DNA from 3 places in the Sinorhizobium sp. RAC02 genome. Region 1 is predicted to be linked to each of the others. Evidence: predicted binding sites of a transcription regulator. Region 1 holds the regulator's gene; each other region holds the start of a gene.
The links. The regulator LexA, encoded in region 1, represses DNA repair genes until DNA is damaged. The targets are predictions, from matches to a motif close to TGTTCNNNNTGTGTTCNG.
Positions count from the first base shown of each region.

Region 2: BSY16_RS03435 (ATP-dependent helicase) is a predicted target of LexA. The motif match lies at 2,677-2,694, and genes of this name have one in related genera.
Region 3: recA (recombinase RecA) is a predicted target of LexA. The motif match lies at 6,492-6,509, and genes of this name have one in related genera.

Region 1 is NZ_CP016450.1:1,270,428-1,278,306, reverse strand. It holds gene BSY16_RS06065 (UbiH/UbiF family hydroxylase) at 1-497, shown strand, start outside; gene BSY16_RS06060 (AEC family transporter) at 465-1,427, opposite strand; gene BSY16_RS06055 (cytochrome c biogenesis CcdA family protein) at 1,559-2,308, opposite strand; tRNA gene BSY16_RS06050 (tRNA-Lys) at 2,535-2,610, shown strand; gene lexA (transcriptional repressor LexA) at 2,911-3,633, shown strand; gene BSY16_RS06040 (ComEC/Rec2 family competence protein) at 3,734-6,181, opposite strand; gene gltA (citrate synthase) at 6,489-7,778, shown strand; gene lpxB (lipid-A-disaccharide synthase) at 7,808-7,879, opposite strand, start outside.
Region 2 is NZ_CP016450.1:734,082-741,960, reverse strand. It holds gene BSY16_RS03450 (efflux RND transporter periplasmic adaptor subunit) at 1-1,048, opposite strand, end outside; gene BSY16_RS03445 (cyclase family protein) at 1,348-2,169, shown strand; gene BSY16_RS03440 (carboxymuconolactone decarboxylase family protein) at 2,219-2,632, shown strand; gene BSY16_RS03435 (ATP-dependent helicase) at 2,736-5,195, shown strand; gene BSY16_RS03430 (methyl-accepting chemotaxis protein) at 5,228-6,931, opposite strand; gene BSY16_RS03425 (DUF2778 domain-containing protein) at 7,157-7,879, opposite strand, start outside.
Region 3 is NZ_CP016450.1:1,451,489-1,459,367, reverse strand. It holds gene BSY16_RS06965 (extensin-like domain-containing protein) at 1-698, shown strand, start outside; gene BSY16_RS06960 (glutathione S-transferase family protein) at 813-1,466, shown strand; gene BSY16_RS06955 (sulfite exporter TauE/SafE family protein) at 1,839-2,660, shown strand; gene BSY16_RS06950 (ABC transporter ATP-binding protein) at 2,754-3,680, shown strand; gene BSY16_RS06945 (ABC transporter permease) at 3,677-4,438, shown strand; gene BSY16_RS06940 (pseudouridine-5'-phosphate glycosidase) at 4,484-5,410, opposite strand; partial or broken gene BSY16_RS06935 (carbohydrate kinase family protein) at 5,457-6,405, opposite strand; gene recA (recombinase RecA) at 6,636-7,718, shown strand.

The DNA.
Region 1 (7,879 bases):
ATCTCAGCCGCGCCGTCGAGGAGCGCATGCAATCCATGCTCGGCAAGGTCACGGTGGAAGGCAGTGCCCAGAGTTTTCCGCTTTCCGGCATGACGGCCAATCATTTCGGCAAGGGCCGTTTCGTGCTGGTCGGCGAGGCCGCGCACGCCTTTCCGCCGATCGGCGCCCAGGGCCTCAATCTCAGCTTGCGCGACATCATGGCGCTGAAAGATCTCATCGGAATTGATGAGCCGGCAAACTATGGTGGCGTGGGTGATCGATTTGACCGCAAGCGGCAGGCCGATATCCGCTCCCGCACGGTCAGTGTCGACCTGCTGAACCGTTCCCTGCTTTCCGATTTCCTGCCCGTGCAGTTCCTGCGCTCGGCCGGCCTTCACCTGCTTTCCGCGCTCGGGCCGTTGCGCAGCATCGTCATGCGCGAGGGCATTGAGCCGCTCGGCTCGCTGAAGGCCTTTCGCGAAAACCTACGGGAACGGGTCGCCCGCAAGCAGGCCTGATTTGATGAGATAGAGTAGGATCGTCACCGTGGCGACGGACAGCACGGTGGTGATAAGAATGGTCGCCGACGCCCGCTCCTGCCACACGCCATATTGCTGGCCGATGACAAAGACGTTCGTGGCCGTCGGCAGCGCTGCCAGAAGCACGGCCGTGAACACCCAGACCGGATCGAAATTGCCGGCAAAGCCGAGCACCAGATACATTGTCACCGGCAGCAGCAGCAATTTCGCCGGCACGATATAGCCGATCTCCACCGGCACCCGCTTCAGCGGCCGCAGCGCCAGTGTTACGCCCATGGCAAAGAGCGCGCAGGGTGCTGCGGCCTGCGCCAGATAATCAATCAACCGCTGCAGCGGCGCCGGCGCCTCGAACCCGGCAAAGGCCGCGACGAACCCGGCCGCCGTCGCGATGATGAACGGGTGCGTGACGATCTTGCGCAACACTCCGACGGCAATCTGGAGTGCCGGCTGTTTCTCGCCGCCAGCAACGGCCATCAGCGCCGGTGCCACCATGAAATGCAGCATGTTCTCGAAGCAGAAGACCAGCGCCACCGGCACGGCCGCCGGCTCGCCGAAGGCGAGCAGCGCCAGCCCCGGCCCCATATAGCCGATATTGCCATAGGCGGCAGCAAGCCCCTGGATCGTCGCCTCGCCGATAGTGGCGCGGCGCAGCCAGAGACCGACGGCGAAGATCAGTCCAAAAACCAAATAGGTCGCGCTGATGTTGGCGATGATGAAATCGACGCGCGTCAGCTGCTCGATCGGCGTTTTTGCGACCAGTTTGAAGAACAGCGCCGGCAGCGCGATATAGATGATGAAAGTGTTGAGCCAGCCAAGCGCTTCGACCGGCTGCTTGGTGATCCGGGCGACCACATAGCCCAGCAGGATCATGCCGAAGAACGGCAGGACGAGTCCGACGATGTCCGCCATGGGCCGAGGCGCGCTCCCGCTTGCCGAGGATGATATCCCTGACTAGAACCCCGGTTCACCGGAAATGCTCTAGATATTTGTTTTAGCCGCATTATCCGAGGCCGAAGCGGTACCGCCTCGGCTGGAATGCTCTAGCCGATTTGCGAGAGAATGGGAAACGTTTGCTGGAACCAGATGGCGACCGTGCTGATATAGCCGAAGATGAAGGCAAGGCCCGTCAGGACGAGCAGCACGCCCATGACCTTTTCCACCGCGCCGAGATGCCGGCGAAAGCGCAGGAGGAAGCGCATGAAGGCGCCGGAAAACCCGGCCGCGATCCAGAACGGCACGGCGAGGCCCAGCGAATAGACGGCAAGCAGCATCGCCCCGTCGCTGACCGTTTCCCGCGCGGCCGCAACGCCGAGGATCGTCCCAAGGACGGGACCGATGCAGGGCGTCCAGCCAAAGGCGAAGGCAAGTCCCATGACATAGGCGCCCGATGCCGTCGCCGGCTTGCCGCCGCCCTGGAACCGCGCCTCGCGCGCAAAAAGCCCGATGCGCAGCAATCCCAGAAAATGCAGGCCCATCAGGATGATAATGACGCCGCCGATCTGCGCCAGGATGTCGAGATGCCGGCGCAGCACCATGCCGATCGTCGACGCCCCGGCGCCCAGCGCCACGAAAACCGTGGCAAAGCCCAGGGTAAAGAAGAACGCCGCCAGCAGCACCGCCCCGCGCGTATCCCGCCGGACCGCGACCGCGTCGTTGCCGCGAAACTGATCCACGGAAATGCCCGCCATATAACAGAGATAGGGCGGCACGAGCGGCAGCACGCAGGGCGACAGAAACGACAGCGCTCCGGCAAGCAGCGCACTTAGAAGAGAAATATCGGCAATCGACACTGGCTACTCCGCGACGGCGGGAAAGCGGTTCGGGCCCGAAAACGCCCCGCCCGCTCCTTCATTTGCGCTTCCTAGTATCGGCCGAAGCCCTCTCCTGCCAATCACCTTTTGGAGAACGCGGCAAAATGCAGCAAAAGCTGTTTTTCATCGCATTTTCCGGGTTGACCCGGCAAATCCTCCTGCCTATGTTCCGCGCACTTCCGCGGGGCGTCTTCGCACCGCCTGGGAGCGTGTAGCTCAGCCGGTAGAGCAACTGACTTTTAATCAGTAGGTCCAGGGTTCGAATCCCTGCGCGCTCACCACTCGAACCCTTGACCCCCAGGCTTTTGCAGTATTTTCGAGCCTGCCGCATGGGGTGAAAAAAGTCCCAAGTAATCCCGCGAAGACCAAGGCTTCGACCGGCTCGCATTTCGCAAGAGATGCGCTAGGTTGTGGCGTCGCCTTCCGCGGCCGAGAACAAAGGGCAAGAAGCGCCGAAGGCGTTCAATTACTCAGCGCACTGCCTGTCATAACGCTTCTGTAGGTGCGGGCCTCTTGCAGAACACATATGGAACAGATAGTGTATGTTCTATATTTGTTTCGCGATTCTGGGGTGGACGGCGATGTTGACACGTAAGCAACAGGAACTTCTCTTGTTCATCCATGAACGGATGAAGGAATCCGGCATACCGCCGTCGTTCGATGAAATGAAGGATGCTCTGGATCTCGCCTCGAAATCGGGTATTCACCGGCTCATCACGGCGCTTGAAGAGCGTGGCTTCATCCGGCGATTGCCAAACCGCGCCCGCGCCCTAGAAGTGATCAAACTTCCGGAGGCCTATTCGCCCAGCCTTCAGCCGCGGCGCGGTTTCTCCCCATCGGTCATCGAAGGAAGCCTTGGCAAGCAGCCGGTGCCGGCCGCTCCGCCCCAGCGGACGTCGAGCCAGGCAGACATGCCCTCCTCCGTTTCCGTGCCGGTCATGGGACGCATCGCCGCGGGTGTGCCCATCTCGGCGATCCAGAACAATACCCATGAAATCACCGTGCCGGCCGAAATGATCGGTGGCGGGGAGCATTATGCGCTGGAGGTCAAGGGCGATTCGATGATCGAGGCCGGCATCCTCGACGGTGACACCGTCATCATTCGCAATGCGAACACTGCCAATCCCGGTGAAATCGTCGTGGCGCTGGTCGATGACGAGGAAGCGACGCTGAAGCGCTTCCGCCGCAAGGGCGCATCCATCGCGCTTGAGGCCGCCAATCCGGCCTATGAAACCCGTATTTTCGGACCGGACCGCGTCAAGATTCAGGGCAAGCTCGTCGGGCTTATTCGCCGCTACCATTAAAGCGTGTCGCGTAAACGCGTGCGGCGGTTTAGCAATAACGCCTGCAAAACATCGAGAAACCAAGGCTTGGGGAGTGAACTTGAGAGATCACGACGCGCTGTCATCCGCTCGCTTCATAGGTACCACTACGCCAATCATAGGTGCGGTGTCGTGACCAGGGGCGATGAAGCGTTTCAACAGCCGGGGTGAAAAGGGCGTCGGAGAGGGCAGAGTTTGCGGGATCGGCCGCCGGCTGGATTTCCAGGGCGCCGGTTTGCCTCAGATGGCGAACCGTGATGAGGCGTGCACCTGAACGGCAAGCTTCCAAACGGATTGCGACGGGCACGATGACGAGGTCTGCACCGTCGCAGGCCGTACCGAGGAAGGCGAGGTCCTCCAGCGCCACGATGCGCCAACCGCTGGGGGAAATGGCGGCACAGAAGGCTTTTGTCTCGCAGATGAAGCTGTCGTGAGTGCGGGCTGTATCGAATGCTGCGGCCATGGCCGCCTTGGCCTTCTGTCGGTCGGCTTCGCGGCGGGGTCGTTTCTGCCTGGCCGTAGTGGCAGGGTCCTCCTTCTCGATGTTGACTGTCAGGCCGCTCGTCTTGCGTAGCTCGGGTTTCAGCAGTGTTTCGAGGCGAAGGGCGCGCCGCCATTGCGCATAGATGAAATCCGGTGGCCGTGCGCGGTTGGTCGCTGCTTTCTCGCCACGCAGAATGGCGACCAGGCGGCCATCTTCCGACACGAGAATCTCCGGCCTTGTGCCTCCAGCGGGCCAGCAGGCGACAAGGATTCCGACGACGACGAGAAGCGTGCCGGCATGGCGCAGTCGGGTGCGCAGGAGGCAGACGAGGCCGCTGCCGATGCCGATGAGCAAGAAGGCGGTTGCAGGGATGCGGCCGGTGACGATCTCGCCCTTCCAGCCGGCTACCCATGTCGACAGCGTGATCATCCACTCGATGCCTTTGCCCATGATCGCGAAGGGAATGGCATCGAGGCCAAAGGGCATCAAAAGCACGGCGATCAGACCGAAGGGCATGACGATGGTGCTGATCACCGGCATGGCCAGCAGGTTGCCGGCAAGCCCATAGGCTGGGATTCGGTGAAAATGGCCAATGGAGTAGACCAGCGTCGCAAAGCCGCCGATCAGCGAGGAGAGGATGAGCCCGCCGATGAAGCGGCCGGCAGCGCCGCCGAACAGCGCAAACGGCCCTCCCCGGCTTTCGCGCTGGATCGGACGCTCGCGCCACGCGGCGTAGCCGGCCACGAGGCCCAGCGTTGCGGCATAGGACATCTGAAAACCGGGATTCGTCACGGCAGAGGGCGTGACCAGCAGGATGAGGATGGCCGAGATCGCCACGTTGCGCAGGCTGATGGCCGCGCGCCCGAACAACACGGCGACGAGCATCACGCAGATCATGATCCAGGAGCGCACGGCCGAAATCGCGCCACCCGAAACGAGAATATAGAGCGTCACCATAACCAGGGCGCCGACGGCCGCGAACTTCTTCGCGGGGTAGCGCTCGGCAAAACCCGGTATCAGCGCCATCAGCATGCGCGCACCGACGAGGAAGGTTCCGGCGGCGAGCACCATGTTCAGCCCGGAAATGGCAAGGACATGGGCAAGGCCCGCCTGTCGCAGCGCTTCCACCGTGTCGTCGCCAATTGCTCGCTGCTCGGCAGTGACAAGGGCCGCGGCAATGGCCCCCGCATCGCCGCCGATGCGGCCCCGAATATGCTCGGTGAGGTTGTTTCTCCAGGCGGCGATCCGTTGCCGTATTCTGTCGTAGAGGCCGGGCGCGTTTGTCGTCACGGTGGTCGGCGCGCTGTAAAAGTAGCCAACGGCGCCGGTGCCGGCGAAATAGGCATCCAAGGTGAAGTCGTTGAGCCCGGCCAATGCGGGACCGGACGGCGGGCCAAGGCGTGCGCGTCCCCCAATGCCGCCGCCGATGGCGATCGGCTCATGCCGGCTTCGGGCAAGCAGTGTCACCACGTCGGGTGCGCGCTTCAGGGTGGGCTCGCGCGTCGTTTCGAGCGCAATGCGATAGCGGACTGCACCGCGGTCGTCGCTCTCGCGAGACAGGACGCGCCCCCTCACCTCCGTGGTCACCGGCGCATCCAGGATGACGGTGCCAAGGCGGGCGGTTTCTCCGGCCGCAAGCAGCATACCGAGCGGAACGAGGAATGCAGCCCCCGCCGCGAGCGCCACGAGGCTTTCACGATGCCGCAGCCGCAAGGCGGGCCAGAGCGCCGCACAGACAAGCAGGATCAACGCATAGGGCGACGGATCCAACGCTGCGGAAAACCAGAGCGCGGCGCCCGTGCCGAGGAAGACGGGAACGAAAAGGAGGAAATGGCCGTGTGCGCGTTCCTCGGCAAAGGCGGCTGCCACCGTTTGCCGTCCGGCAAGGCGTTCGCGCAGGCGGCCGATGGCACGCAGGAGAAGAACAAAAGCCGGCCGGCGCGGCTTGTCGAGCGGCGCGAGCTCTCGGGAATCGTCGGTGGGCACGCCGTGCCAGGCATCAGCCTCGGACGCCGTCCGTCGTTCCGCGATGTCGATCCTGCCCATGGCTCGGCCCCACCCGTTCCCACTGGCATTGTGCAATCGAATGGAGAAATCTTCAATCTGCAGTACATGCCGAAAGTGCTAAGTCAGGCATAAGGGATGCGCCCTCCGCATCGTGGAAAGCACTCTCAAAAGTTGCTTGCAACTTCATGGAAAGGGTAGATATTGCGTTGCCGGAAAACCTGTTTTCGCAATGCACAATTTGCCTTTCGTATTGCTTGGCAGCATCGGACAAATGGGTTAGCAAAACGAGCATGTTCATGGATACGGCACAGCTTCGTGCCACCATTGGAAACAACGGAGGATCGTTATGACAGGAACTAGCGCGGGTGTGTCAGTCGGTGGCAAGACGGTGGACTTGCCGACGCGATCCGGTACGATCGGCCCCGATGTGATCGACATCGGCACGCTGTACAAGAATACCGGCACCTTCACCTACGATCCCGGCTTCACCTCCACTGCCTCGTGCGAATCGAAGATCACCTATATCGATGGCGACGAAGGCGTTCTGCTGCATCGCGGGTATCCGATCGAGCAGCTGGCCGAACACGGCGATTTCCTCGAAGCCTGCTACCTGCTGTTGTACGGCGAATTGCCGACCAAGACGCAGAAGGATGATTTCGACTACCGCGTCACGCACCACACCATGGTGCACGAGCAGATGTCGCGCTTCTTTACCGGCTTCCGCCGCGACGCGCATCCGATGGCCGTCATGTGCGGCTGTGTCGGCGCGCTGTCGGCATTCTATCACGACTCGACGGACATCACTGATCCGCACCAGCGCATGGTTGCGTCGCTGCGCATGATCGCCAAGATGCCGACGATCGCCGCCATGGCCTACAAATACCATATTGGCCAGCCCTTCGTTTACCCGAAGAACGACCTCGACTATGCGTCGAACTTCCTGCGCATGTGTTTTGCCGTGCCGTGCGAAGACTATGTGGCGAACCCGGTTCTGGCGCGCGCCATGGACCGCATCTTCATCCTGCATGCCGATCACGAGCAGAATGCATCGACCTCCACCGTGCGCCTTGCCGGTTCCTCGGGCGCCAACCCGTTCGCCTGTATCGCGGCCGGCATTGCCTGCCTCTGGGGTCCTGCCCATGGCGGCGCCAACGAAGCGGCCCTCAACATGCTCGCCGAAATCGGTTCGGTCGATCGCATTCCGGAATATGTTGCCCGCGCCAAGGATAAGAACGACCCGTTCCGCCTGATGGGCTTTGGCCACCGCGTCTACAAGAACTACGATCCTCGCGCGCGCATCATGCAGAAGACGACGCACGAGGTTCTGAGCGAGCTCGGCATCAAGGACGACCCGATGCTGGAAGTCGCGATGGAACTCGAGCGCATTGCGCTGACGGATGAGTACTTCATCGAGAAGAAGCTCTATCCGAACATCGACTTCTACTCCGGCATCACGCTGAAGGCGCTGGGCTTCCCCACCACCATGTTCACCGTGCTCTTCGCACTCGCCCGCACGGTCGGCTGGATCGCCCAGTGGAACGAGATGATCGAGGACCCGGAACAGCGCATCGGCCGTCCGCGCCAGCTCTATGTCGGCGAACCGAAGCGCGACTACGTGCCGGTTTCCAAGCGCTGACAGCGCGCCGCCGAAAAGAAAAAGCCCGGTCAGTTTTGACCGGGCTTTTTTGTTGCGAGCAGATCGAGGATGACCGCCGCCCCGGTCTCGCCAGGCGGGCG
Region 2 (7,879 bases), 540 kb from region 1:
CCTTCACCAAAACCTTGTCGGGATTGCGCTGGACGATATGGACCGGCACGCGCTCGACCTTCTCGCCGGCTACCCGCCATATGTAGGAACCATCCGAACTCCACTGCACTGAGAGCGGATCGACGCTCGGATAAAAATCGCCGGCGAAGAGCATGTTGACCTGGAAGGACATCCCGGCGCGCAGCACATCCTCGGGATTGTCGATGCGGGCGCGCACACGGAGGGTGCGGCTTTCCTGGTCGATGCGGTTGTCGATCGCCTGCACCTCGCCCGAGAAGGTTTCGCCCGGCCGAGCCACGGCCGTCGCGGTGATATCGCCGCCGACACGCACGCTCGTTGCAAAACGCTCCGGCACCCAGAAATCGACGAGGATTTCCGAACGGTCATCAATGACGGCAATCGGGCTCGACGTCGTAACATAATCGCCGGAATTGACCGAGATAATGCCGACCACGCCGCCATAGGGTGCAATGATATCGCGCCGGCGCAGCGTCAGTTCGGCATTCTGCAGCACAAGTTCAGCCGCCTTCAGCGCGGTTTCGGCATCCTGCAACTCCGCGACACTCATGGAGGACTTGAGGTTCTGGATACGCTTGAGCTTCTGGTCAGCGCTTTCACGCGCCACGCGCGCCTGGTCGGCGGCGATGCGCTGTTCGTCGCTGTCGAGACGAGCGATGACCTGCCCCTGCTCCACCCGGTCGCCGGATTTGACCAGCACGTCCGTCAGGTTACCGGTCGCATAGGGCGTCACGGTGACGGTGCGGATCGCCTCGCCGTTGCCGATGGCATTGAGCCGGTCATTGACCACGGCCATGGCGACAGGTTTCGTGGCAACGAGCACCGGCCCGCCGCCGAAGCCGCCGCGCCGGCCGCCCTGCTGTCCGCCGTCCGCCTGCCCCTCGCTCGCAGGAGCGATCGCGGCAACGAGCGTGCTCGGCAGGCCGGCGGCCTCGAGCATGTCGTTTGCCCCAGGCACGAAGCGGCCCCAGAGCAAAACCCCGGCCGAAATGACGCCAAGGCTTATGAGGAGCTGTTTCCAAACCCGCATGCAATCTCTCTCCGATGAAAGCGAACCGACACCTGTCGAGATGCGGCATAGAGCAAGTATCCTGCTTTGGAAATGAACCGGCAATGAAAGAATCGGATCATTACCGAAATGTAAGATTGGCGGGCCGCTCTGTTACCGAAATGTAAGAAAACGTGGAGAAATCTTCTCTTCCCGCTCCTTTGGCGAGCATGGTCGTGACTGGACCATCCTTGCGCTTGTGATACTTTTTCCACGGCCCGCGTGGCCAAGCCTATTTCAGTATTCTTTCATCAACGCATTGACCGACAGGGGGAAAATCCATGTGTGACGCCTGCGTCATCGAATCCGTCAAGAACCGCATGCTTTCGAGAAGAAGCTTCTTCCGCGCTGCCGCCGCGGGTGCTGCTACCGTTGCCGCTGCCAGTTCCGGTGCATTGAGCCCGGCTTTGGCTCAGGCACCGACGAATGCCACGGACCTCACCCATGAACTCTACGAAGAGTTTCCGACCTTTTTCGGACAGCAGCAGTTCTGGCGTGAGCAGAAGTTCAACTACAAGGAACACAAGTTCAATCTGTTCGAACTGCGCGTCAACGAGCACACCGGCACGCATCTCGATGCGCCGCTGCACTTTTCCGAAGACGGCAAGTCGGTCGCCGAAATCCCGGTCTCCGATCTCGTCGTGCCGCTCGCCGTCATCGACATCCGCGCGAAGGCCGATGCCAACCCGGATGCACAGTTGACGCCGGACGACATCAAGGCGTGGATCGCCACCAACGGCGACCTGCCGGAAAAGGCCTGCGTGGCGCTCCTCTCCGGCTGGGGCAAACATCTCGGCACGGACAAGTTCCGCAATGCCGACGCCGAGGGCAAGATGCACTTCCCCGGCTTCCATGTCGAAGCCGTGCAGTATCTGGCGGAAAATTCGAGCGCCGCCGGCATCGCCGTCGATACACTGTCGCTCGACTACGGCATCTCGCCGGACTTCGCCACGCACTATGCCTGGCTTGCCTCCGGCCATTGGGGACTTGAAGCTGCCGCCAATCTGGACCAGCTTCCGGCCAAGGGCGCGACACTCATCGTCGGCGCGCCGAAGGTGCGGGGCGGCACGGGTGGCCCGTCGCGCGTCATCGCGCTGGTCTAAACGACATCGGCCGGCGGATTTTCCGCCGGCCTTTCCTTCAGGAGAAACCATGAGCACCGTCAAGCCCGCCGAAGACCTCGAAGCCGATCCGCGCGTCAAGGCGGTGTTCGACGACATCCGCACCACCCGCAAGTCGGATTTCGTCAACAATATGTGGCGCTACCTCGCCTTTGATCCAGCCCTGCTGGAGCGCACCTGGGCCGAGGTGAAAGCCGTGATGGCGACGCCGTCCACGCTCGATCCGCTGGTCAAGGAAATGCTCTACATCGCCGTTTCGGTGACGAATGGCTGCAGCTATTGCGTTCACTCCCACACTGCCGCCGCCAAGGCGAAGGGCATGACGGATGCGCAATATGCCGAATTGCTCGCCATCGTCTCGCTCGCCGGCAAGACGAACCAGCTTGCGACGGCCCTTCAACTGCCCGTGGACAATGTCTTCGATGCCGACCGCGCAAAGGCCTGAACGGGCGTCGCTTTCCACATTCTTTCGGCTGTCGTTTCCCCGTAGGGAATAAAAGCAGAACAGAAAACTGGTCTTTCGAACCCGAATCACTACATTGAACCGCATGATCAGCGGTTACGACGACATTCCCTTCTTCGACGAAGACCCGCAACTCGCCAAGAAACCCGCAGCGCCGGCGAAACCGGCCGGCGGCGGCATTGCTGCGCGCGCCATGGCAGCACGGGATTCCGGTCGGGCGCCGGACTATCTTTCCGGCCTCAATCCCGAGCAGCGCGAGGCGGTGGAAACGGTCGACGGCCCCGTTCTGGTGCTCGCCGGCGCCGGCACGGGCAAGACGCGCGTGCTGACAACGCGCATCGCCCATATCCTTGCCACCGGCCGCGCCTTCCCCAGCCAGCTGCTTGCCGTGACCTTCACCAACAAGGCGGCGCGCGAGATGAAGGAACGCATCGGGCTTCTCGTCGGCGGCGCCGTCGAGGGCATGCCCTGGCTCGGTACCTTCCACTCCATCGGCGTCAAGCTCCTGCGCCGCCATGCCGAACTCGTCGGCCTGCGCTCGGACTTTTCGATCCTCGACACCGATGACGTGGTGCGCCTGATCAAGCAGATCCTCCAGGCCGAAGGCATCGACGACAAGCGCTGGCCGGCAAAGCAGTTCGCCGGCATGATCGACGGCTGGAAGAACAAGGGCCTCGACCCGGCGCAGATCCCGGAGGGTGACGCCCGTGCCTTCGCCAACGGCAAGGGCCGCGAACTCTACATTGCCTACCAGAACCGCCTGAAGACGCTGAACGCCTGCGACTTCGGCGACCTGCTGCTGCATCCGATCCGCATGTTCCGCGCCAATCCGGACGTGCTGGCCGAATATCACCAGAAATTCCGCTACATCCTCGTCGACGAATACCAGGACACCAACACCGCCCAGTACATGTGGCTGCGCCTCCTGGCGCAGCGCCCCAAGGGCACGCCGCAGAACGTCTGCTGCGTCGGCGACGACGACCAGTCGATCTATGGCTGGCGCGGGGCGGAAGTGGACAACATTCTGCGCTTCGAGAAGGATTTTCCCGGCGCGAAAGTCGTCAAGCTGGAGCGCAACTATCGCTCCACCGCCCACATTCTCGGCACCGCCGGCCACCTGATTGCGCACAACGAGGACCGTCTCGGCAAGACGCTCTTCACTGACCGCCACGATCCCGACGACGACAAGGTCGTCGTGCATGCCGCCTGGGATTCCGAAGAGGAAGCCCGTGCCGTCGGCGAGGAAATCGAGCAGTTGCAGCGCAAGCAGCACAAGCTCAACGACATGGCGATCCTCGTGCGCGCCTCCTTCCAGATGCGCGAATTCGAAGACCGTTTCGTCACGCTCGGCCTGAACTACCGCGTCATCGGCGGCCCGCGCTTCTATGAGCGGCTCGAAATCCGTGATGCCATGGCCTATCTCCGCCTCGTCAGCCAGCCAGCCGACGACCTGGCTTTCGAGCGCATCGTCAACACGCCGAAGCGCGGCCTCGGCGACACGACGATCCGCAACCTGCACGACTATGCCCGCGCCCGCGATATCCCGATGCTGGCCGCCGCCGCCGACATTATCGAGACTGACGAATTGAAGCCGAAGGCGCGCAAGGCGCTTTTCGACGTCGTCACCGATTTCCGCCGCTGGCAGTCGCTGCTGGAAACCATGCCGCATACCGAGCTTGCCGAGCAGGTTCTCGACGAGAGCGGCTACACCGCCATGTGGCAGGCGGACAAGTCTGCCGAAGCCCCGGGACGTCTTGAAAACCTGAAAGAGCTCATCCGCTCGATGGAGGCCTTCGAGTCGCTGCGCGGCTTCCTGGATCACGTGTCGCTTGTCATGGATGCCGAGCAGAACGCCGAACTCGATGCCGTCTCGATCATGACGCTGCACTCGGCCAAGGGTCTCGAATTCGAGACCGTCTTCCTGCCCGGCTGGGAGGAAGGCCTGTTCCCGCACCAGCGCGCGCTCGACGAGGGCGGACGCTCCGGCCTGGAGGAGGAACGCCGCCTCGCCTATGTCGGCATCACCCGCGCCAAACGGCGCTGCCACATCTGGTTCGTCTCGAACCGCCGCATCCACGGCCTCTGGCAATCGACCCTGCCGTCGCGTTTCCTCGACGAATTGCCGGAAGCGCATGTCGAAGTGGCCGAGGTCGAGCAATCCTATGGCGGTTACGGCCGTGGCGGCTACGGCCAGTCGCGCTTCGACAAGCAGGAGCCGTTCCAGAACAGCTATTCGACGCCCGGCTGGCGTCGTGCCCAGACGAACCGCACGGATGCGACCCGAGATAACTGGGGTTCCCGCTCCGGACATGCCGTGGAGCGCATCGGCTATGGTGAGTCCGGGCCGCGCTCGCGCACCATCGACGGCGAACTGGTGGCGAAGTCGACCACCACCGAACCGTCGAAATTTACCGTCGGCGACCGTGTTTTCCACACCAAGTTCGGCAATGGCAATGTGGCGGCGATCGAGGGCAACAAGCTGACGATCGATTTCGACCGCGCCGGCCAGAAGCGCGTGCTGGACGGCTTTGTCGAAAAGGTCTGACGGGACCGCCTGGCGGCCCCTTCATCGGAACATCAGGATGCCCTGCGCATGCCGCCGAGGCGGGCAGTGCGTTCTTCCGGTGTCCAGATTTCGCTTCCGTCGCGGCGAAGGGCACGGCGATTGAGCTGGAAGCGATTCACCAGCTCGCTCAGCGTTATCGCGCCTTCGGCAAGCGACTGGCTGGTGGAGGTGGTGTGCTCCACCATGGCGGCGTTTTCCTGAGTGATGCGGTCCACGTCGCTCACAGCCGCGCTGATTTCCTCCAGCCCGCTCGCCTGTTCGGCGGCAGAGGTCGCGATGGCATCGACATTGTGATCGATCTCTTCGACGAAGCTTCCGATTTCACGCAGCGCCCGGCCGGTCTCGCCGACAAGACGCACGCCATCCTGAACCTCAGCGCTGGAATTGGTGATCAGCGTCTTGATCTCGCGGGCCGCCTTGGCCGAGCGCTGGGCGAGTTCACGCACTTCCTGGGCCACGACGGCAAAGCCACGCCCCGCCTCACCTGCCCGCGCTGCCTCGACGCCGGCATTGAGTGCCAAGAGGTTGGTCTGGAAGGCGATTTCGTCGATGACGCCGATGATCTGGCTGATCTCGCTCGAGGCGGACTCGATCCGCTGCATGGCGCTGACCGTGTCGTTCACGACATTGGCAGAGGTGTTGGCGGAGGCACGGGCATCCTGCACGAGCTTGCGGGTTTCCCGTGTGCGATCGGTCGAGGAGCGCACGGCGACGGTCGCCTGCGTCAATGCTGCAGCCGTCTCTTCGAGGGCGACAGCCTGCCGGCGGGTACGCTCGGAAAGGTCCTCGGCAGCCTTGCGCATGTCCTGGCCACTGCGGTTTTGCATATGCGTCTGGTCCAGCACCTGCGAGAGGGTTTCCTGGAACGCGCTGATCGAGTTGTTGAAGTCGCGGCGCAGCGGCTCGAATTCGGGCACGAACTGGTTGTCGATCGTCATGCGGATATTGCATTCGGCAAGCCGCCCAAGGCCCGCACCGATCTCCTCGATTGCCCGCACCCGCTGCGTCATGTCGGTGGCGAACTTCACCACCTTGAACACCTTGCCGTCGGCATCGAAGATCGGGTTGTAGGAAGCATGGATGTGGACCTTGCCACCACCTTTGGCGATGCGGGTGAACTGGTCGGAAACAAAGTGGCCTTCGGCCAGCCTTTGCCAGAAATGTTTGTATTCCGCGCTCGCCACATAGTCCGGCGCGCAGAACAGCGAATGGTGGCGACCGACGATCTCGGACAGGTCGTAGCCGAGCGCCGACAGGAAGTTCTGGTTCGCCGTCAGGATATCGCCCTTCGGCGAGAATTCGATAACCGCCTGCGCGCGGCCAAGGGCCGTGAGCTTGCCCTCGTCCTCCAGCGCTTTCCGCTTCGCCGCGGTGATATCGGTCGCGAACTTCACCACCTTGTAGGGCTTCTTGCCGCGGAAGACCGGATTGTAGGATGCCTCGATCCAGATCTCGCGGCCGCCCTTGGCGATGCGCTTGTACTGGCGCCGGTCGAAATGCCCCTCGGCAAGGCGGCCCCAGAAGGCGGCATAGTCCGCCGATTTGGCCTCGGACGGTTCAACGAAGATGCGGTGATGCTGACCGACGATCTCCGAAAGCTGGTAGCCGACGGCTTGCAGGAAGTTCTCGTTGGCATGCAGGATTTTGCCCGTCAGGTCGAATTCGATGATCGCCTGAGAGCGTTTCATCGCAGCAAGCACGGCGCGGGCATCCATTCCAAAGTCGAAAGCGGTCACGTGTCATCCCCAGCAGGAAACAGTCACAGAGCCGGCCAATCCGGCAGTCCTATTAGAATTGGCTGAAAATTCTTAGCAATTGCTAAACCAAACTGGTGTTCGGCGTAACATTCAGAAAAAAATCATATGAATGCGCGCTGGAAAGAGCGCGCATAAAAAAACCGGCGCACACGGCGCCGGTCTCATCACAAATATCCGTAAATCTCAGGCGCCCGCCTTGCGGTAGAGCGCCGCGAGCCGTGTGCGCGACGACGGCAGTTCCGGTACCACGACCATCATGGTGATGTGGCCACGCTTGAAGGCATTGAGGAACGGCTCGTAGTTCTGGAAGGCGACGCAGCCGTGCGAGCCCTTCTGACCGCGCAGCAGGTTGGTGTGCGTCAGCAGTCCCGTGCGGTTCTTCGGGTCGCGGCCGTCGATCGATGTCATGCGGATCGCCTCGACGCCATGGAAGCGCCGCTCGCGCATCTTCAGGCGGTAGATGCCAGCCGGCGTCGGGCCGGTCATCTTGACGTGCTCGTAGTCCGGATTGTCACGCATCTTGCCGATGCCGGAATGGGCGCGCAGCTTCGTGCCGTCGGGCATGTAGACGGTCGCGTTGGAGACGTCATAGATCGCCACCCGGGTGCCCTTGCCCGGCCAGCCGGTTGCGCTGCCCTTGCTCTTGAAGAAATCGTTGAACAGCGAGCGCTCCGGCTTCGCGATGGCGACGTCTTCCTTGTCGTCCTGTTTTTCGCGCCGCGTGCGGGCGACCGGCTTTTCTTCCACCGGCTTGCGCTCGATGGTGACGGTCTCAAGCGCCGGCTTGGCTTCCGGCAACGGAATTTCGCTGAGGATGCTCTCCTCGTCGGTCTCCGGCTTCTGCATGACGAGGCCGAAGGGCTGGATATTCTTGCGGGCGGATTCGTCGGGAAGCAGCGCCGTCAC
Region 3 (7,879 bases), 180 kb from region 1:
GTACGGCGGCTGACGGCGACGACTATCTGCAGGTGCCGGACAAGGCCACGACCCGTCGTCACAAGGTTGTCGAGGAAGACCAGGTCGCCTTCCTGCCGCGGCTCAACAACCCGATGCAGATCCCGGAAACCATGGGCGGCATGCCGGCCTCGGAAAAAGCCTGCCGGCAGCGGCTCCAGAAGCTGGGCGTGAAATTCCGCGATGTGCCGCGCATCTCCAAGGGGCGTTCCTGCGGCATCGCATGGCCGGTCGAGCTGTCCGGCCTTTCCGGCGGCATCCAGATCAAGCCGGCTGCACAGGTCAACTGCCAGATCACCGAGGCCTTCGCCCGCTGGGTGAAGCAGGAACTCGTGCCTTCGACGCGCACGCGCTACCTCTCAGGCGTCTCGGCCATCCACCAGATGTCATCCTATTCCTGCCGCACCATGAACTCGCAGCGCGGCGCTTCCATGTCGGAACATGCCAAGGGCAATGCCATCGATGTCGGCAAGATCGTGCTGAAGAGCGGCAAGGCGATCGCCATCGAGAAGAAGGGGTTCTTCGCCTTCCGCGAAAAGGGCCTGCTGAAATCGGTGCGCAGCGACAGCTGCAAGTATTTTTCCACCGTGCTTGGCCCCGGCAGCGACCGCTACCACAAGGACCATTTCCACTTCGATCTACGTGCCCGCAACTCCGGCTACCGCCATTGCAGCCTGTAACCGTATTGGATTGCCCTTGTCGGCGTGGTGTCTGCGCGGGAATTATCTGCGGCATCGTGTCGGAACTTCGCCTGGTCAACCGTCTTCCAGAGAGGCAAGCCAGGGAGAAAGACGATGACGGCTACGATTACCGGATTTGCACAATCGCCCGACCGCGGCAGGGGACTGGCGCGTGACATGCGCGTTCGCTGGGCGCTCGAAGAGGTCGGCCAGCCTTACGCGGTCCGTCTTCTGTCCTTCAAGGCGATGAGGCAGCCGGTGCATCTCGCACTCCATCCTTTCGCGCAGATTCCGACCTATGAAGAGGGCGATCTCGCGCTGTTCGAATCCGGGGCGATCGTGCTCCATATCGCGGAAAACCATGCCGGTCTGCTGCCAAACGATGCAAATACCAGGGCGCGCGCCATCATGTGGATGTTTGCCGCAATCGGCACGGTGGAACCGCCGATCGTCGATCGTTCGGCCGCGTATCTGATGGAGCGCGACAAGCCCTGGTATGCCGAGCGGCTGCCGATGCTCGATGGCCGCGTTCGCGTGCAACTGGATCGGCTTTCCCACCACCTTGGCGATGCAGAATGGCTCGACGGTGCCTTCAGCGCCGGGGACCTGATGATGGTGCATGTGCTGCGCCGGCTGGAATCGTCGGGCCTGCTGGAGGACTACGCGAAGCTCGCCGCTTATATCGCCCGCGGCGAGGCGCGGCCTGCCTACAAGCGGGCCTTTGCCGACCAGCTGGCGGTTTTCACCGCCGCAACGGCTGGCGGATAATGTGATCCAGAACGGCAGACAAAAAAAGACCGGCGGGGAGCCGGTCGAAAGGGGTGGCAGCGCACATAGGGGTGGTTGCTGCCTGGAACGTCACATTCCGTCACCCGCGCCGGCGCGGACCGGCGAAGATGCATGCGGGCTTCCGCGGGGGAAGCGGGCGGATGGGGCCGCCGGTGGCTCCCTCAGGGTTCGGGAGCAAGGCCGCTGCGGAGCGCAGGGGGAGCGATGGGTGGTGCGGGGTGCAAACCGTTCCCGTCGGCCTCGCGCAGAGACTGGTTGAAATGGGTCACGGTTTGATGACATCTGGCGTCTCGCCGCCGCGAAATTTTCGCGAGTCGCCGCCGCCCCTGATGGCCCTGTCCGGAAGCCCCCATGCCGCCCATCACCGACCTGTTTCTGTTTGCGCGCGCGCTCGTTGCCGCCGGCGTGGTGTCGGGCCTGCTCGCCGGCATCTTCGGCATTGGCGGCGGGGCGATCCTCGTGCCGGTGTTCTATCAGGTGTTCGGTTCTCTCGATGTGCCGGAGGCGGTGCGCATGCACCTGTCCATCGGCACCTCGATCGCCATCATCGTGCCGACGTCGATCCGCTCCTTCACGGCGCACCGCCAGCGCAGCGCGGTGGATACGGACCTGCTGGAAAGCTGGATCGTCGCCCTGCCGCTCGGTGCGATCCTCGCCTCGGTGATCGCGGCCTTCATTTCCAGCGTCGGGCTGCGCCTCGTCTTCGTCGGCATCGCGCTGCTGGTCGCGCTGCGCATGCTTTTCAACCGCGATACCTGGCGGATCGGCACCGAACTGCCGAAAGGCATCGGCAACCAGCTCGCCGGCGTCGTCATCGGCACGCTTTCCGGCCTGATGGGCATTGGCGGCGGTGTGCTCAACAACACCTACATGACCTCGTTCGGCCGCCCGATCCATCAGGCGGTGGCAACCTCCTCCGGTGTCGGCGTCCTCATCTCCATTCCCGGCATCTTCGGCTATATCTGGGCCGGCTGGGGCGAAGCCGGTCTGCCGCTCGGCTCCACCGGCTTCATCAACTGGATCGCCGTCGCGCTCATCGTGCCGATCGCGCTTGTCGTCACCCCCTGGGGCGTGCGGCTCGCCCATTCGATGAGCAAACGACAGCTCGAACTGGGCTTCGGCGTTTTCCTGATCCTCGTTTCGCTGCGCTTTCTCTACAGCATCTACGGATGAGCGAATTTTTTCTCTCACCCGGGTGAAAATTGACAAGGGACACGCCATATAGGGTGTCCTTCCGCATGAAATTTCCTCATTTCGGACCATCCCATGGCGCCCATCGTCTCCATTCGCAATCTCACCAAGAGCTACGCAACCGGGTTCAAGGCGCTGAAGGGCGTTGATCTCGATATCGAGGAGGGCGAAATCCTCGCGCTGCTCGGGCCGAACGGCGCCGGCAAGACGACGATGATCTCGATCATCTGCGGCATCGTCACGCCGACCAGCGGCACGGTAACGGTCGGCGGGCATGACATCCTGCATGACTTCCGCCAGACGCGTTCCATCATCGGCCTCGTGCCGCAGGAACTGACGCTCGACGCCTTCGAAACGGTGTGGAACACGGTCTCCTTTTCGCGTGGCCTGCATGGTTGCAAGCCCAACCCGGCGCTGATCGAGCGTATCCTCAGGGAGCTCTCGCTCTACGACAAGAAGGACACGATGCTGCGCCACCTGTCGGGCGGCATGCGCCGGCGCGTGCTGATCGCCAAGGCGCTGTCCTACGAACCGAAGGTGCTGTTCCTCGACGAGCCGACGGCGGGCGTCGACGTCAACCTGCGCAAGGACATGTGGCAGCTTGTCGAGCGGCTGCGCGCCAACGGCGTCACCATCATCCTGACGACCCACTATATCGAGGAAGCCGAGGAGATCGCCGACCGCATCGGCGTCATCAACCACGGTCAAATCCTGCTGGTGGAAGAGAAGAAGGCGCTGATGGCCAAGCTCGGCCGCAAGCAGATGACCGTCGAGCTTGCCGAACCGCTGGCGGCGATCCCCGACACGCTGTCGCCCTTCGGGCTGACGCTCTCGGAGGAGGGCGCGCGCCTCGTCTATGAATTCAATGCATCCGGCGAGCGCACCGGCATTTCGTCGCTGCTCGCCGCGCTGTCGCAGGCGGGCCTCCGGGTCAAGGACATCTCCACCGAGCAGAGTTCGCTGGAAGACATTTTCGTGGAATTGGTGGGAGAGGGCAAATGAACGTCGAGGCGATCAAGTCCATTTACGCGTTCGAGATGGCGCGCACGCGCCGCACGCTGCTGCAGAGCGTCGTCTCGCCGGTCATCACCACCTCGCTCTACTTCATCGTCTTCGGCGCGGCGATCGGCTCGCGCATGCAGGAGGTGGAGGGCGTGTCCTACGGCGCCTTCATCGCGCCCGGCCTCATCATGCTGACCCTGCTCAACCAGTGTATCAGCAACGGCTCCTTCGGCATCTACTTCCCGAAATTCATGGGAACGATCTACGAAATCCTGTCATCGCCCATCTCGATGACGGAGATCATCATCGGCTATGTCGGGGCGGCGGCGACGAAGGGACTGATCGTGGGCACGATCATCCTCATCACCGCCTCGTTCTTCGTCGACATATCGATCAAACATCCGTTCATGATGGTGCTGTTCTTCGTGCTGACGGCGGTAACCTTCAGCCTGTTCGGCTTCATGATCGGCATCTGGGCGAAGGATTTCGAGCAGTTGAACCTCTTCCCCATGCTCATCGTGCCGCCGCTGGTCTTCCTCGGCGGCAGCTTCTACTCGATCGACATGCTGCCACCCTTCTGGCAGACCGTCAGCCACTTCAACCCGGTGCTCTACCTGGTCTCGGGTTTCCGATGGAGTTTCTACGAGATCGCCGACGTGAACCCCATCGTCAGCCTGGTGACGGTGCTGGGCTTCCTGGTGGTATGCCTGTCGATCACGGCGTGGATATTCAAGACAGGATACAAGCTGAAGAACTGAAGACCGAGAGGAAACGGCCGGTCCAAACCGGCCGCTTCCGCAAACTCAGTTCACCAGCGCGACGGCGATTTCCGCCGCCAGACGCGCGTTGTTTTCTACGAGCGCGATGTTTGTCTTCAGGCTGCGGCCGTCCGTCAGGTGGAACAGGCTGTCGAGCAGGTAGGGCGTGACGGCCTTGCCGGCGATCTCGTCGCGCTCGGCATTGTCGAGTGCGCGCGCGATGTAGATCTCCATCTCCTCGCGCTCGATCTCGTCGGCCTCCGGCACCGGGTTGGCAATCAGCATGCCGCCGTCGATGCCGAGCTGGTCGCGCACCGTCTGGAAATTGGCGATCGCTGCCGGGCTGTTCAGCGTCAGCGGGCTCTTGATGCCCGAATCGCGCGACCAGAAGGCCGGAAAGATCGGGCTGTCATAGGTCACCACCGGCACGCCGCGCGTTTCCAGCACTTCCAGCGTCTTCGGAATGTCGAGGATCGCCTTGGCGCCGGCGCAGACGACGATGACGCCGGTGCGCGACAGTTCGTCGAGATCGGCGGAAATGTCGAAGGTCTCTTCCGCCTTGCGGTGCACGCCGCCGATGCCGCCCGTCGCAAAGACCTTGATGCCGGCACGCGCCGCGCCGATCATCGTTGCGGCGACCGTCGTGGCGCCGGTGCGACGCTCGGCGATCGCGAAGGCGAGGTCGGCGCGCGAAAGCTTCATCGCGCCCTGGGTCTGCGCGAGCGTCTCCAGTTCTGCATCCTCGAGGCCGATATGCAGCACGCCGTCGATGACGGCGATGGTCGCCGGCACGGCGCCTTCCTCACGGATAATACGCTCGACGCTGCGCGCCATGTTGAGATTACCCGGATAGGGCATGCCATGCGTGATGATCGTCGATTCGAGCGCGACGAGCGGCGCACCACGGTCCCTGGCGGCGGCGACTTCGGTCGAAAACTGCACCGGCAGGAGGGGGGATACGGGTCGGGTCATGCTGTGTCCTTGCGGTTCTTTGGGCGGGAATTCAGGCAAAAGAGTCTCATGCCATTCCTTCGGCGTCGGGTACAAGAGAAAGTGCATCCGCAAGGGCTGCCTGCGACAATTCTTCAGCGGCGGCGAGGGGCGAGCGCACGGTGATTGCCGCTGCTGCCACCCCGCGGCGCAACGCTTCGCCGATGGGCGAACCGGCAAGCCAGGAGCTGAGAAAACCAGAGGCGAGCGAATCGCCGGCACCCGTGACGTCGCCGAGTGCCGGTATTTCCGGCGGCACGACGAGGGCTGCCCGTGTGTCGTCAAACGCGATGACGCCTTTGCCGCCGCGCGTCACCACGCCGGCGGAAAGGCCCACCGCGCGCAACGCCTTCGGCCAGTCGGCGGGGTTTTCGGGTGTTGCACCCGTCAGCGTGCGTGCTTCCGCCTCGTTCATGAACAGGAAGGCGAGGGCGGCAAGGCTCTCGCGGAACCGCACCACCTTGGCCGGCGAAATCGCGATGCCGGCGATCGGTACGCCGGCTGCCGCCGCGGTGCCCGTCATGGCTGCCAGCGTTTCGGCCGGCAGGTTCGCATCGGTGAGGATGAGCCCGGTATCCGCCATCGCCTCGCGCACCGCCCGTTGCTGCAGGCGGCGTGGTGAAAACAGCCGGTAGAGTTCCATGTCCGCCAGCGCGATGACGAGATTGCCGTCCCGCTCGATGATCGCCGTATAGCTCGGCGTCGCCCGGTCGAGAAAGATGAAGGGCGTATCCTCGACGCCTGCAGCTTCCGCCGCCGCCGCGACGATATCGCCGTCCGCATCGCCGCCGCGTGGCGAAATCAGCCGCACCCGGTGGCCCAGCCGCGACAGGTTGCGCGCCGCGTTGAACGCGCCGCCGCCCGCCTCGACGAACCAGGCGCCCGGATTGCTCGCCCCCCGGCGCCGTTTCACCGGCGATGCGTCCGCGTCTGTCCACATGGGCCCCGCCCATCACCAGTATCGTCTTGCCTGTCATCATCTTCCTTTTCGCCCGCCGATTCGGCACTCAGGGCCGCTTGTCCCGGTGGGGTCGTTCATCGCCCTGCTTGGCGCGTATCCACCGAAAACAAAAAAAGAACACACCGGAGATTTGCAAATATATTCAAATTGTTGAACGTAGCTTGCAAAACGAGAACAAAATGTGTACATAGCATTCATCGGCGGCTTCATTGCCTGTCTTGCTTCAATAACCTAAAGGTGGACCAAATGGCACAGAACACTTTGCGGCTCGTAGAGGAAAAATCAGTGGATAAAAGCAAGGCACTCGAAGCGGCACTCTCCCAGATCGAGCGCTCCTTCGGCAAGGGCTCCATCATGAAGCTCGGTGGCAAGGACAGCATTATCGAGACCGAAACCGTCTCGACGGGATCGCTCGGGCTCGACGTTGCGCTCGGCATCGGCGGCCTGCCGAAGGGCCGTATCATTGAAATCTACGGCCCGGAAAGCTCGGGTAAGACGACGCTCGCGCTGCAGACCATTGCGGAATCCCAGAAGAAGGGCGGCATCTGCGCCTTCGTCGATGCCGAACATGCTCTCGACCCGGTCTATGCCCGCAAGCTGGGCGTCGATCTCGAAAACCTGCTGATCTCGCAGCCCGACACCGGCGAGCAGGCGCTGGAAATCACCGACACGCTGGTGCGCTCCGGCGCAATCGACGTGCTGGTAATCGACTCGGTTGCAGCGCTGACGCCGCGCGCCGAAATCGAAGGCGAGATGGGCGAAAGCCTCCCCGGTCTCCAGGCACGTCTGATGAGCCAGGCGCTGCGCAAGCTGACGGCCTCGATCTCCAAGTCCAACACGATGGTGATCTTCATCAACCAGATCCGCATGAAGATCGGCGTCGTCTACGGTTCGCCGGAAGTGACGACGGGCGGCAATGCGCTGAAGTTCTACGCCTCCGTCCGCCTCGACATCCGCCGCATCGGCGCCGTCAAGGAGCGTGAAGAGGTCATCGGCAACCAGACCCGCGTCAAGGTCGTCAAGAACAAGATGGCGCCGCCCTTCAAGCAGGTCGAATTCGACATCATGTATGGCGAAGGCGTTTCCAAGACCGGCGAACTCGTCGACCTCGGCGTCAAGGCCGGCATCGTCGAAAAGTCGGGCTCCTGGTTCTCCTACAACAGCCAGCGCCTTGGTCAGGGTCGTGAAAACGCCAAGACGTTCCTGCGCGACAATCCGGATCTCGCCCGCGAGATCGAGACGTCGCTGCGCCAGAATGCCGGCCTGATCGCCGAACGCTTCCTGGAGAATAGCGGTCCGGATTCGAGCGATACCGACGGCGAAGGCTGATCGCTGCGCAGCGCCGTAACGCGTTGCACCAAGCGGGCATGGGTTTTGCGAAAGCGACATGCGCAAAACAAAATGCGAAATTCCTGAAAAACCGGCCTCTTCTTCGTGAAAGGCCGGTTTTTTGATGTCTGGACAGGTGCCGAGGCGGGCGATAAAAGCCT